4 regions of the Polaromonas sp. LjRoot131 genome follow, and region 1 is predicted to be linked to each of the others. Evidence: predicted binding sites of a transcription regulator. Region 1 holds the regulator's gene; each other region holds the start of a gene.
What was found. Region 1 encodes LexA, which represses DNA repair genes until DNA is damaged. Its sites were predicted from a motif close to ACTGTATNNNNATACAGT; they were not measured.

Region 1 (3,321 bases):
GACGTCGACATGGCTTCCGACACGGCCGGTCTGCACGATCAGTTTGAGCTTGGGAAGTTTTTCAATGACCTGCCGGTTGAGCTGGGTCCGTTCGCGGATGAGGACGATCACGTCGGCATCCTTGAGCCGGACGGACAGCTGGCCTATGCCTTTGACGGTGTTGGTGTAGACCTTGGCGGGGTAGGCCTCCAATTTGGCAGCGCAGTTCAGTTTTCGCACTGCATCCTGGTAGTCGTCGAGGATCACAATATTCATGCCGATATTGTGCCTGCAAGATTTTTCTTCCTTGCGGGAAGGGCTACCCGAATGCGCGCATTTTGTATCGCAAGGAAACTTGCCGCGGCATTTCAGTCTTGCCGCTGCGCACCGTGCGGGTTCATGGACCTTCGTGCAGCCGGGAAATCGCCCCCCTCAGAGCCGCCGAAGGCGGGCAGGGCCTTTTTTATTGCAAGGCGGCCTCGCGCTGGGCCATGCGTTCAAGCTCCGCGCAGACGTCGGCCATACGGCCGGAGATGACCATGCGGCCGGCGCAAGCCGGGCTGACATTGGCATCGAATTCGCGCACGATGCGAAGGCGGCTGGGAGTGGGGGCCTGGGGCCGTGCCTTGCAGGCTTGGGTGGATTCGCGCGGTGCAGCAGCGGCACCCGAGGAAAAAGGCAGGACCAACTGGCCGGTTGCACGCTGGGCGCGTGCGGGCGCGGAAAACCGGTCGGACCTGGTTTGGGCTGGCACAAACCACGCTGCCAGCGCGTGCACGGGAGCCAGCAGGAGGGACAGAAGGGGTGAATGTGAAAAACTGACGATTCCCATGATGAACTCCTGTATGAGAGAGGTTTACACAGGCAGGATTTCGGACCGGCAACAGGCCGGCAGGGCCGCCGCACCAGGGTGTTGGCTATAACAGCCAAACGCCCGCCACCTGGTGCATGGCCGGATCGGAAGGCTTACATCAGCATGGTGTTGCGTATCAAACCGACGGCCAGGCCTTCGAGTTCAAACGGCTCACCGGGCTCGACCACAATGATGTTGAAGTCGGGGTTTTCGGGCAAAAGCTCGATCAGGTTCTTGTTGCGGCGAAAGCGTTTGACGGTGACTTCATCGCCCAGGCGGGCTACGACGATCTGGCCGTTCTTGGCTTCCTTGGCCTGTTTGACGGCCAGCAGGTCGCCGTCCATGATGCCCACGTCGCGCATGCTCATGCCGCGAACCTTGAGCAGGTAATCGGGCTGGCGCTGAAACAGGCTGCTTTCAAAATAATAGGTTTGCTCGATATGTTCCTGCGCGAGAATCGGGCTGCCAGCAGCAACCCGCCCTACCAAAGGTAGGGCGAGCTGGGCCAGGCTTTGCAACGGCAGGGAAAACTGTTTGGTACGCGATTCGTTGATGGAACGCAGGGTGTCGCCGCGCAGGCGTATGCCGCGAGAAGTGCCGCTGACGAGCTCAATGACGCCTTTGCGGGCCAGCGCCTGCAGATGTTCTTCGGCGGCGTTGGCGGACTTGAAACCCAGTTCGTTCGCGATTTCGGCACGGGTGGGCGGTGCGCCGGTACGGGCGATGGCGCTCTGGATGAGTTCCAGGATTTGTTGCTGACGCGCCGTGAGCTTGGGACCTTCGGAGGGAAAATGCGGGAAATCGGCGAGGATGCTCATGGCGGGACTCCTATGGTTCTTCAGATAAAGGCAGAACTGAGGGCTGCAAACTGTTTGCCTGCCGTCGACCTGTTTTAATATCCAGTACCTGTATTTTCATCCAGTTTTTAAAAGATTGCAAGATCACTTTCCATGCATCCTCAAAATATTGTGATTCTGGGCACCGGCGGCACGATTGCCGGGCGGGCCGCTAACGTTTCGGACAACATCGGCTACACCGCCGCTCAGGTGGGCGTCGAAGAGCTTCTGGCCGCGATCCCCACCCTTGCGCAGGCCGGCACGGTGCTGACGGAGCAGGTGGCACAGGTCGACAGCAAGGACATGAGTTTTGCGGTGTGGGCCAAGCTCGCCGCGCGCGTCAGTCATTACCTCGCGCAGCCCGACGTCCAGGGCATCGTCATCACCCATGGCACCGATACGCTGGAAGAAACCGCTTTTTTCCTGCAAGCGCTGTTGGCGCCGGCCAAACCCGTGGTGCTGACCTGCGCGATGCGCCCGGCTACGGCGCTGGCTCCTGATGGGCCGCAAAACCTGCTGGATGCGGTGGCGGTGGCGCGCCATGCGGGAGCACAGGGCGTGGTGGCGGTGTGCGCCGGCGTGGTCCACGGTGCGGCGGACGTCCAGAAGGCACATACCTACCGGCTTGACCCTTTCACTTCGGGCGATGCCGGACCCATCGGCTATGTGGAGGAGGGGCGGCTGAGGCAGCTGCGCAGCTGGCCGCAAGCCCAGGCGGGCCGCGTGCAGGCCGCCGCTGGAACCATCGCCAGCCTGGCCAGCACCGCCGTGCCCCGTGTCGAAGTCCTCATGAACCATGCCGGCGCCGGCGGCGCCATCGTGCAAGCCCTGCAGGCACAGGGCGTGCAGGGCTTGGTGGTGGCCGGTACCGGCAACGGCAGCCTGCACCACGAACTGGAGGCTGCCTTGCTCAAGGCGCAAGCCGCGGGCATCAAGGTGGTTCGCGCCAGCCGCTGCACCGCCGGGCGGGTGCTGCCGACCCCGGCTGACGCAATTCCGGATTCAGACGGCCTGAGCCCGGTCAAGGCCAGGGTCCAGCTGATCCTGCAACTGCTGGCCTGATTCCCGAGCCCGGCATCGCAGGCGCGCCGGGTTTCAACCCATTCCTTTTTTTGACCTTCGCGGACCTTCCATGCAAACCCCGTACGAACTCGGCAACCAGAACCAGACCACGACCTGGGATGCCTGCATCCGGTTTTACGAAGCGCTGGCGCTGCGTTGTCCCGGCATCCTGCAGTTCTCGCAGATTGGCGTTTCCGACGCCGGCGTGCCCCTGCACGCGGGGATCGTGAGCGCCGACGGCGTGTTTGACCGCGAGCAGATCCGGCGAGCGGGGCGCGCCGTCTTTTTCAACAACAACGGCATCCACCCCGGCGAGCCCGAAGGCATAGACGCCTGCATGGCGCTGGTGCGCGACCTGTGCCTGGAGCCGGAGCGCCTGGCCGCGCTGGGCAGCACGGTCTACCTGTTCATCCCGGTCTACAACGTCGACGGCAGCTGCAACCGCGGTGATGCCAGCCGTGTCAACCAGGACGGGCCGGAGTCTTTCGGCTTTCGCGGCAACAGCCTGCACCTGGACCTGAACCGCGACTTCATCAAGTGCGACAGCCTCAACGCGCAGCTGTTCAACCGCTTCTTCACGGCCTGGGACCC
Region 2 (3,321 bases), 730 kb from region 1:
AATACATCGCCGCGCGCCAGCGCGTCTGCGCCTGACACACACCCGCAAGAAGCCATGAGCACGCCCCAGCGCCTCCAGGGCCTTGACGCCCTCAAAGGCCTGGCCTGCGTGCTGATCGTCTGGCACCACCTGGCGTTTTACGGGCCCATGTCGGACGTGGTGTATTCGTCCGCCCCCGGCCTCATGGACTGGCTTTACGGCTACGGCCGCATGGCGGTGCAGTTCTTCCTGGTCGCGGCTGGTTTCCTGGCCGCTGCTTCGCTGGCGCCGCAGGGCACGGCTGTGTTCGAGGCGCCGGGCACCTTGATGCTTCGTCGTTATGCGCGGCTCGTCAAACCCTATCTGGCCGCGCTCGCCGTCAGCGTGCTGGTGGCCGCACTGGTCAGGCCCTGGTTCGACCATCCCTCGGTGCCCGCGGCGCCCACGCTGTTCCAGCTGCTGGCGCATGGCCTGCTGCTGCAGGATGTGCTGGGCCAGGAGGCGCTGTCGGCCGGTGTCTGGTATGTGGCCATGGACTTCCAGCTCTATGCGATGACGGTGCTGGTGTTTGCCGCCGCGCGGCCGATGCGTGGCAGCATGGCGGTATCGGCGGGTGCCATGACGGTCCTGCTGATCGCGCTGCTCTCCTTGGGGGTGTTCAACCGGGACCCGTTGTTTGACATCAGCGCCCTGTATTTTTTCGGCGCCTATGCACTGGGCATGCTGGCCTTCTGGGCCTCGCGCGCAGCAGGTGCGCAACGCGGATTCTGGCTCGCCGCCATGGCGGTGCTGGGCGCGCTGGCCCTGGCGCTGGATTTCAGAGGCCGGCTTGTGGTGGCTTTGGCGAGTGCCTTCGGCCTGGTGTGGCTGGCAGGCCTTGCGCAAGGCCACTGGCTGCTGCGCGGGCTGCAGCAACGCCCGCTCCAGCATTTGGGCCGTATCTCGTACTCGGTGTTCCTGATCCACTTCCCGGTCTGCCTGCTGGTCAATGCCGTGGTCAGCCACTTCTGGCCTACGCAGCCGGCTATGAATGCGCTGGGTATGCTGCTGGCCTTTGCGCTGTCGCTGCTCGCGGGGCAGGCGCTGTATCGGTGGGTGGAATCCGCGCCCGCGCTTTTCGTGCCGGGACGCTTTCGACGCTTGTTCAGCCGCTGACGCAGCCGGCGCGCAAACTCATCAGCGCCTGAACATCTCCAGCTTCAGCTCCGCCGGCTCCCCCAGCCAGGAGGCGTGTGTGGTGTGGTCCGCCAGGTCGTCGCCTGTCACGCCGTGCACAAACACATCCAGGCCTTTGCGCTCGCTCTCCAGCCAGGGAATGATGCGTTCGAACTCCGCGCTGTCAAACGACAGCTGGCAGCTCCAGCGCGGGTGCGGCCCGACTTCGCGCTCATGCACGCGGCCCACGCCGACATGGAACAACTCACCGGCCCGCGTGGCCAGCGCGCGCGCCTGCTCGACGGTGTCGGGGCCGAAATAGAGGTGGGCATGGTAGCGGGCGTAAACGTTTTCGGGGCGCTGGATGGTATCGGGCATGGAGTTTGAGGATTAAAGCGATGGCAGTCTAGAAGCCGTCGAGAAAAGTCATCTCGGGCAGGGGTACATCGGGATTTTCGGCTCTAGCCTTCGCGTGCACCTCGCGCATGCGCTGCTTGCAATGGGCCAGATCCTTGACCTGGAAAAGAAACAGCACCTCGTCCGGCTTGTCCGCGTTCTGCCACAGGTGTTCGAGGTACATGCCTTGTTCGGCGTGCCCGGCGGCATCGTGCTCCAGCTCCTGCTTGACGGTGCCCAGCGGGGCGCCTGTGAGTTTTGCGAGTATGTGTGCCATGGAATGTCTCCCCTTGTCTCGGCGTTGAATCCATTATTGCGGGCTCCGCTTGAGGGGGTTTGCAAAAAGGGTTTTGCTTGAATATACTGTATAAAAATACAGTATATATTCGATGCCCAATTTCAATGGAACAGCATGTCCGACGCCATCATCCCCCTCCATGCCATCAAGGGCCGCGGCACCGCCACGCGCATGCCGCACCGCTTTGAGAAAGACGTGCGTGCGGCCTGGGACGATGGCTGGGGCACGCTGGAAGAAAGCGCGGCCGGCGAGGCGCCGCGGCTGGAGACCACGGTGACGATGGAGGATGCGCGCAGCGCCATCGTGCGCAACGATTCGCCGGACATCTTTTTTGACTACAGCATCAATCCCTACCGGGGCTGCGAGCATGGCTGCGTTTATTGCTATGCGCGGCCCACACACAGCTACCTCAATCTTTCGCCGGGCCTGGACTTTGAAACCAGGATCATCGCCAAGCGCAACATCGCCGAGGTGTTGCGCGCCGACCTGGCCAAGCGCAGCTATGTGCCGCAGCTGCTCAATATAGGCTCCGCCACCGATTGCTACCAGCCCGCCGAACGCGAACTGCGGCTGACGCGTGGCGTGATCGAGGTGATGCGGGACACCCATCATCCCTTTTCCTTGATCACCAAGTCCAGCGGCGTGGAGCGCGACCTGGACCTGATCGCCACGCTGGCGGCTGACAAATTGGCGGCGGTTTACGTCACCATCACCACGCTGGACGGTGAACTCGCGCGCAAGCTGGAGCCGCGCGCCGCGGCGCCGCACCGCCGCCTGCGCACCATACGGGCCATGGCCGAGCACGGCGTGCCTGTGGGCGTGAGCGTGGCACCGCAGATCCCCTTTGTGAACGAGGATATGGAGCAGGTGCTGGAGGCCGCCTGGGAGGCCGGCGCGCGATCGGCGTTTTACACCGTGATTCGGCTGCCCTGGGAAGTGGCACCCATCTTCAAGGAGTGGCTGGAGCTGCACTACCCGCAGCGCGCGGCGCGCATCATGGCGCGCATCCAGGAGATGCGCGGCGGCAAGGACTACGACAGCGATTTCGCCTCGCGCATGAAAGGCTACGGCCTGTGGTCCGACCTGATCAAGCAGCGCTTTGAGAAGGCCTGCAATCGCCTGGGCTTTAACCGCGAGCGCGTCGAGCTCGATTTGAGCCGCTTCAGGCCGCCGGGTGCCGCGGGGCAGGGAAACCTGTTCTGAACGTATAGTGCAAGCCGTGTTCTACAAGGAGTTCAGCGTGGCATTCGACTGGAAACATTCATCGGACGATGTGGATTGGGACGCGTTGTCGAATTTGTACCGGATCGCGCCGCTGGGCGAGAAGAAACCGGCCGACCTCAAAGTCGTTTTCTCCAACAGCCTGTTCAAGTGTTTTGTGTATGAGGGCGGCCAGTTGATTGGCGCCGGCCGGGCACTGGCCGATGGCATGGACTGTTCTTACATCTGCGACATCGCGGTGCACCCGGATCACCAGGGCGTGGGCCTGGGCA
Region 3 (3,321 bases), 350 kb from region 1:
TCCAGGTGCCAGGTGATTTTGAGGGCGCAGAGCCCGCTCTGGCGGCCCAGCAGCCAGGCATGCAGGTGCACCAGCAGCCGATCCACGCCGGCCATCAGCGCGGGGGCATGGGTGACCAGCGCATTGAGCTCGAGCTTTTCCTCGAAGTGCTCGGGCAGTACCAGCCACTCATAGTCGTCGGGCGCGCTGCCGCGGGCGCGGTCCAGCGCCTGCAACAGCTCGGCGCCGAAGCGCCGGGCCACGCCGTCGCGCGGCAGGCGCAGCAGGTCGTCCCAGGTGCGGCAGCCTACGCGCTCGAGCACACCCAGGTGCGGGCGGACGGCCGTCAAGGTGTGCATGGGCAAGTCGGCGACGCGCTTTTTCACGCCGGCGGCGCGGCCTTGTTCCTGCTCCCTCTGTTGCCGCAAGCGGCCCAGCGCGATCAGCGAGGTCGCGCCCTGCGCCCTTGCCACTTCGGCCTGCAGCCCGTTCTCGTCAAAAAAAGCGGCCAGGCGCTGCGCCAGCAGTTGCATCAACCGCGCCAGCCCGCCGAAGAGGCGCAGGCTGCCCGTCACGTCCATCAGCACCGCCTCGTCGACCAGCGCCACGCGCGGCGTCAGGCCCAGCGCCAGGCTGGCCACCGTGCGCTGCACCGCGGCGGCATCCAGCACCGGCCGGCCCTCGGCGCCCGACTCAGTGATGGTCGAGATGTGCAATGCGATCCAGCAGCGCATGGATGGGACTCCGGGGTGAACTGAGGGGAAGCGACACCAGCGAAGGCAGCAGCAGGGGAATACCGGCCTCTTCGCGCTGGCGCCGCGCCCTTTCGCGGCTGGCCGCCAGCAGCGCGGCCAGCCGGGCCGGCCGGGTGTCCAGCAGCAGCGGCGCAGCCAGCGGCGGGCCGCGGCGCTTGAGTACATGCACCAGCAGGTTGCCGGCTTCGTTCACGGTGCCTTCGGCCAGCAGGCGCAGCGGGGCGGGCGACGACTCCTGCTGCGCCCGCGGCGGGCGAAAAACAAACAACAGCTTGTTGTGTGAATGCGCGGCTATCTGCAGGCGGCGCAGGTGCGCGCTGCGCGCATCGGGCAGCCAGGCCAGCACGCAGTGCACGTCGGCGCATTGCAGGGCTTCGCGCGTGGCCCAGAGCAGTGAGGGCGCATCGCCGGGCTTGCCGTACACGCTGAGCAATCGCTGCATGTTGAGCCGGCGCGCACCCAGCGCGGGGCCAAAGGGCAGCCAGGGCGCGCCCACCAGCACGGTGAGTCCGCCGGGCGCCTCTGCCTGCAGGGCCGCCAGCGCCGGCGCCACCAGGCCCCATTCATGCACGCCCGCCTGGGGCTGCAGCAACTCGATCAAGGCCCCCTGCGGCCAGCCGCCCCCGGGCAGCACCTGGTCAAGCCCTGCATAGCCGGTGCCGACGGTCTGCAGGCTCGCACTGCCCAGCTCGCCAGCGCGCCAGACCTGGGACAGGCTGCCCAGGTCCGGCGAAGCACGGTCTGCAGGAATCGGGGAAAGCATGGGGCAGGCTCAAATCAGGTAAGACCAATGACTGTATTTATATACAGTATAGAAGGTGATCGGCCCCCGTGCCAGCAAAACCCCACATCCGCCGGGATAACCCACCTTGGCCCTATCCTGATTTCCCGGAAGAAGCCGCGTAATCCCCCGTAATGGCTTGTGCAGCGTCGCAGCAGTAAATTTGTCTTCCCCGGTTTGTCGGCTCACTCGGGGGGTTTCAGGAGCGCTGATGAACCAGGCACCAACGGCAAGCCTGGCCCTACCAAAACACAAGGACGAACCATGGAAGCCCGTGCATATTTCGATGCAAATTTTTGGGAAAAAGTGAAGAACTTCGCCCTGCGCGCCGGGCGCAACGTCATTGAGAAGGCCCTGTGGCTCTATTACGCCGCGCAGCGGCCGGATACGCCGGCATGGGCCCGGACCGTGATCTACAGCGCACTGGTCTACTTCATCTCACCGGTCGATGCCATTCCCGACATCACGCCGGTTGTCGGCTACGTCGATGACCTGGGGGTACTGGCCGCCGCGTTCGGGATGGTGGGCCTGCACATCGATGACACGGTCCGGGAAGAAACCCAAAAGAAGCTGGCCGAGTGGTTCGGGTAAGCGCCAGATATCCCCTCTTTCGTGAACGTCTGGCTAGCGCCGGCGAACCACAAACGCATGTCCGGAACCGGCGAGCCCTGAATGCCCGCCAGGCCTACTCTTGGAATACCGGTACTTGCTACCTCACATTCCAGGAAAATTTTGATGAACAGATTGCACAGCAAACGCGCGCTGGTGACAGGCGGCACCTCGGGTATAGGCCTTGAAACGGCCAAACAGTTTCTGGCCGAAGGCGCGCGTGTCATGGTGACCGGCTCCAGCGACGAATCATTGGCTGAGGCACGCCGGCAACTAGGCGGCGATGCCCTCTTCTCGCAAACCGACGCGGGCGACCTTCAGGCGCAGGCCAAACTGGCGCAGCAGGTGCGCGATGCGTTCGGGCTGCTCGACGTGGCCTTCATCAATGCGGGCATAGGGGTTTTCATGCCGCTTGAAGCCTGGGACGAGGCGGCGTTTGACCGTTCCATGGCCGTCAATTTCAAAGGGCCCTTCTTTTTGCTGCAGGCTTTGCTGGGCACTTTCGCGAACCCGGCTTCGGTCATCTTCAACGGCTCGGTGAATGCACACCTGGGCATGCCAGCCTCCAGCGTCTATTCGGCAACCAAGGCCGGCTTGATCTCACTGGCCAAAACGCTGTCCGGGGAACTGGCTACCAGGGGCATACGGCTTAACACCGTCAGCCCGGGCACGGTGACAACGCCCATCTACGGCAAGCTGGGCATGCCGGCCGACGCGCTGCAGCAAATGAAGGATGGCTTGACGGCCGTGATCCCGCTGCACCGCTTCGGCTCGCCCGTGGAAATCGCCAAGGCCGTGGTGTTCCTGGCCTCGGATGAATCAACTTATGCCGTCGGCAGTGAGTTCATCCTGGACGGTGGCCTGACCATCGCGTGATCCAGGTGATTCCGGTGGGTCTAGCGCCTGCGCGCGAGGCGGGCGATCAACAGCAGGCCCACCAATGCAATCACCACAAAGCAGACAAAGGACCAGTTGGCAATCGAGCCGCCCAGAAAGGTCCAGTCGATCTTGGTGCAATCGCCGCTGCCCTTGAAGATCATGGGAATAGCGCGCTTGAGCGGAAAGGTTTCGATCATTCCGTAAAAATCGCGGCCGCAAGAGGCGATTTCAGGCGGGTACCACTGCAGGAAACTCTGGCGCGCCGCGACAAAAGCGCCAAAGCCGGCCAGCAACACCATCAGGCCCGAACCGGCCATC
Region 4 (3,321 bases), 810 kb from region 1:
GGCTTTCGCAGTCGGTCAGCTTGCCGGGCAGCACGGCCACGCCTGAGCCCTTGCGTTTTTCGACCTTCTGGCCGGCCTTCTGGCGGGTCTGCGCGGCCTTGATGGCGAGTTCGGCCAGCTTGCGGCCGTAGTCGACGTGCTGGTTGAGCCACAGTTCCAGCGTCGGGCGCACAAAGCTGGACACCAGCCGCACGGCGTCGCGGGAATTGAGGCGCTCCTTGATCTGGCCCTGGAACTGCGGGTCCAGCACCTTGGCGCTCAGCACGTAGCTGGCGCGGGCGAAAACGTCTTCGGGCAGCAGCTTGACGCCCTTGGGCAGCAGCGAATGCAGGTCGATAAAACTCTTGACGGCGTTGAAGAGGCCGTCGCGCAGGCCGCTTTCGTGGGTGCCGCCGGCGCTGGTGGGAATCAGGTTGACGTAGCTCTCGCGCACCGGCTGGCCGTCCTCGGTGAAGGCCACACACCACTGCGCGCCCTCGCCTTCGGCAAAGCTGTCGTGCTGGGAATCGGCAAAACCTTCGCCTTCGAACATCGGGATGACGGGGTCGCCGTTCAGCGTCTGCATCAGGTAGTCGCGCAGGCCGCCTTTATAGGACCAGGTCTGGGTGTCCTTGGTTTTCTCGTTGGTCAGCGTGACGGTAACGCCGGGCATGAGCACGGCCTTGCTGCGCAGCAGGTGCGTGAGTTCGGCCATGGGCAGCGCGGCCGACTCGAAGTATTTGGCGTCGGGCCAGGCGCGTACGGTGGTGCCGGTCTTGCGGTCGCCTTCGCCGTTTTTGCGCAGGTGCAGCTTTTCAATGACGTCGCCGCCCGAAAACACCAGCCGGGCCACCATGCCTTCGCGGTAGGACGTGACTTCCAGGCGTTTGGACAGCGCGTTGGTCACGCTGACGCCGACGCCGTGCAGGCCGCCCGAGAAGCTGTAGGCGCCGCCCTTGCCCTTGTCGAACTTGCCGCCGGCGTGCAGCCGGGTGTAGACGATCTCGATGACCGGCACCTGTTCTTCCGGGTGCAGGCCGAAGGGGATGCCGCGGCCGTCGTCGTCGACGCTGACCGAGCCGTCGGTGTGCAGCGTGACCTTGATCTTCTTGCCGTGGCCGGCCAGGGCCTCGTCGGCGGAGTTGTCCAGCACTTCCTGGATGACGTGCAGGGGGTTGTCGGTGCGGGTGTACATGCCCGGGCGCTGCTTGACGGGCTCCAGGCCCTTGAGCACGCGGATCGAGCCTTCGGAATATTCGGTGGGTAGTTTGTCGGCCATGGCAGATGAAAGAATTGCCGCAATTGTAGTCCGGGCCGGGAAAGTCACTGTACAAACATACAGCCCACCCGATTCGGGCGCGGGAACGAAGGGCGGTCGCGGCAGCGTTTCGCCATTTTCGTTACAGTCGGCGGATAGCTTTCCTGCCGCCCCGGGCCCTTCCTTTTTCGCCGCTCACGGCGACCGTCCATGACCACCGACACCAAAAAACTCTCCATGCTGCAGGTGCTGATCTGCGGCGCCACCATCGTCACGCTGTCCATGGGTATACGCCACGGTTTCGGGCTGTGGCTGCAGCCCATCACCCAGGCCCAGGGCTGGACGCGCGAGACCTTTGCCTTCGCGCTGGCGGTGCAGAACCTGTCCTGGGGCGTGTTCGGCATCTTCGCCGGCATGGCGGCCGACCGCTTCGGCGCTTTCCGCGTGATCGTGGGCGGCGCCCTGCTGTACGGGCTGGGCCTGGTGGGCATGGCGCTGTCGCCCACGGGCTTTCTGTTCACCATGACGGCCGGGGTGCTGATAGGCGCGGCGCAGGCCGGCACCACCTATGCCGTCATCTACGGCGTGATAGGCCGCAACATCCCGGCGGAAAAGCGCTCCTGGGCCATGGGCGTGGCCGCGGCGGCGGGCTCCTTCGGCCAGTTCCTGATGGTGCCGGTCGAAGGCCTGCTGATCAGCGGCCTGGGCTGGAAAGAGGCCTTGCTGGTCCTCAGCGGCGCCGTGCTGCTGATCGCGCCGCTGGCGCTGGGCCTGCGCGAAGGCGGCTTTGCCGGCGGGCAGCCGGCCAAACGCGAGCAGACCATAGGCCAGGCGCTGCGCGAAGCCTTCAAGTACCCGAGCTTCCAGCTGCTGATGGCGGGCTACTTCGTCTGCGGCTTCCAGGTGGTGTTCATCGGCGTGCACATGCCGAGCTACCTCAAGGACAAGGGCCTGTCGCCCGAGGTGGCCAGCTACGCGCTGGCGCTGATCGGGCTGTGCAATGTCTTCGGCACCTACATCGCCGGTTCGCTGGGCCAGAAAATCGCCAAGCGGAAAATCCTGGCGACGATTTACCTCTCCCGCGCGGTGGTGATCGCCGTGTTCCTGGCGGCGCCGCTGAGCCCGCTGAGCGTCTACATCTTCGCCAGCCTGATGGGCCTGCTGTGGCTGTCGACCATCCCGCCGACCAACGCCGTGGTGGCGCAGATCTTCGGCATCCAGCACCTGTCGATGCTGGGCGGCTTTATATTCTTCAGCCACCAGATCGGCTCCTTCCTGGGCGTCTGGCTGGGCGGCTATTTATATGACCGCACCGGCAGCTACGACATCGTCTGGTACATCGCCATCGCGCTCGGTGTGTTTGCCGCTCTGGTGAACCTGCCGGTGCGCGAAGCGCCGATTGCACGCGCCGGCGTGCCGCAAGGGGCCTGAGATGGCCAAAAAAGCCGGCCTGTGGGCGCTCGCGGTCATCGCGTCGCTGGGGGTGTTTGCCCTCTACACACGGCCGGAATTTCTTCTCACACTCGCCAATCAGATCTGGGCTTGTTTTTAGAACCTGCCCGGCGGTTTTTCGAGTGACGGGGGAATGCCCCCATAAGGCGGGGGAGCAAACACCATGAAAACCATCATCATCACCGGCGCCTCCGACGGCATAGGCGCCGAAATGGCGCGGCAGCTGGCCAAAACACATGGCGGCGGCGTCGCGCTGGTGCTGGCGGCGCGCAATGAAACACTGCTGGGCGAGGTCGCCGGCCAATGCGCCGCGCACGGCGCGCAGACCCTGGTCGTGAAGACCGACGTGTCCATCGAGGCCCAATGCCGCCACCTGGTGGATGCCGCCATCGGGCGCTTCGGGCACATCGATGCCCTGGTCAACAACGCCGGCATGTCGGCGCAGGCCCTGTTCGAGGACGTCAAGGCCCAGGACCTGGGCTGGTATGAGCAGCTGATGCGCATCAACCTCTGGGGCAGCGTCTGGTGCACCCACGCCGCCCTGCCCCACCTGAAGCTGCGCCACGGCAGCATCGTGGCAGTTTCCAGCCTGGCCGGGCTGATCGGCGTGCCGGGCCGCACGGCCTACAGCG

Region 2: a site for LexA is predicted at 1,893-1,910, ahead of ACSQ27_RS09225 (PA0069 family radical SAM protein). Genes of this name have one in related genera too.
Region 3: a site for LexA is predicted at 1,528-1,545, ahead of imuA (translesion DNA synthesis-associated protein ImuA). Genes of this name have one in related genera too.
Region 4: a site for LexA is predicted at 1,305-1,322, ahead of ACSQ27_RS09525 (DNA topoisomerase IV subunit B). Genes of this name have one in related genera too.

What each region holds. Positions count from the first base shown of each region.
Region 1 is NZ_CAXUPF020000001.1:1,217,596-1,220,916, forward strand. It holds gene ACSQ27_RS05605 (D-2-hydroxyacid dehydrogenase family protein) at 1-255, opposite strand, end outside; gene ACSQ27_RS05610 (hypothetical protein) at 443-811, opposite strand; gene lexA (transcriptional repressor LexA) at 946-1,650, opposite strand; gene ACSQ27_RS05620 (asparaginase) at 1,783-2,730, shown strand; gene ACSQ27_RS05625 (M14 family zinc carboxypeptidase) at 2,801-3,321, shown strand, end outside.
Region 2 is NZ_CAXUPF020000001.1:1,951,379-1,954,699, reverse strand. It holds gene ACSQ27_RS09245 (NAD(P)H-dependent flavin oxidoreductase) at 1-35, shown strand, start outside; gene ACSQ27_RS09240 (acyltransferase family protein) at 55-1,134, shown strand; gene ACSQ27_RS09235 (DOPA 4,5-dioxygenase family protein) at 1,156-1,512, opposite strand; gene ACSQ27_RS09230 (hypothetical protein) at 1,541-1,807, opposite strand; gene ACSQ27_RS09225 (PA0069 family radical SAM protein) at 1,943-3,031, shown strand; gene ACSQ27_RS09220 (GNAT family N-acetyltransferase) at 3,069-3,321, shown strand, end outside.
Region 3 is NZ_CAXUPF020000001.1:1,570,939-1,574,259, forward strand. It holds gene ACSQ27_RS07315 (Y-family DNA polymerase) at 1-713, opposite strand, end outside; gene imuA (translesion DNA synthesis-associated protein ImuA) at 673-1,497, opposite strand; gene ACSQ27_RS07325 (YkvA family protein) at 1,780-2,106, shown strand; gene ACSQ27_RS07330 (SDR family oxidoreductase) at 2,251-3,000, shown strand; gene ACSQ27_RS07335 (disulfide bond formation protein B) at 3,021-3,321, opposite strand, start outside.
Region 4 is NZ_CAXUPF020000001.1:2,026,485-2,029,805, forward strand. It holds gene ACSQ27_RS09525 (DNA topoisomerase IV subunit B) at 1-1,258, opposite strand, end outside; gene ACSQ27_RS09530 (MFS transporter) at 1,448-2,668, shown strand; gene ACSQ27_RS09535 (SDR family oxidoreductase) at 2,853-3,321, shown strand, end outside.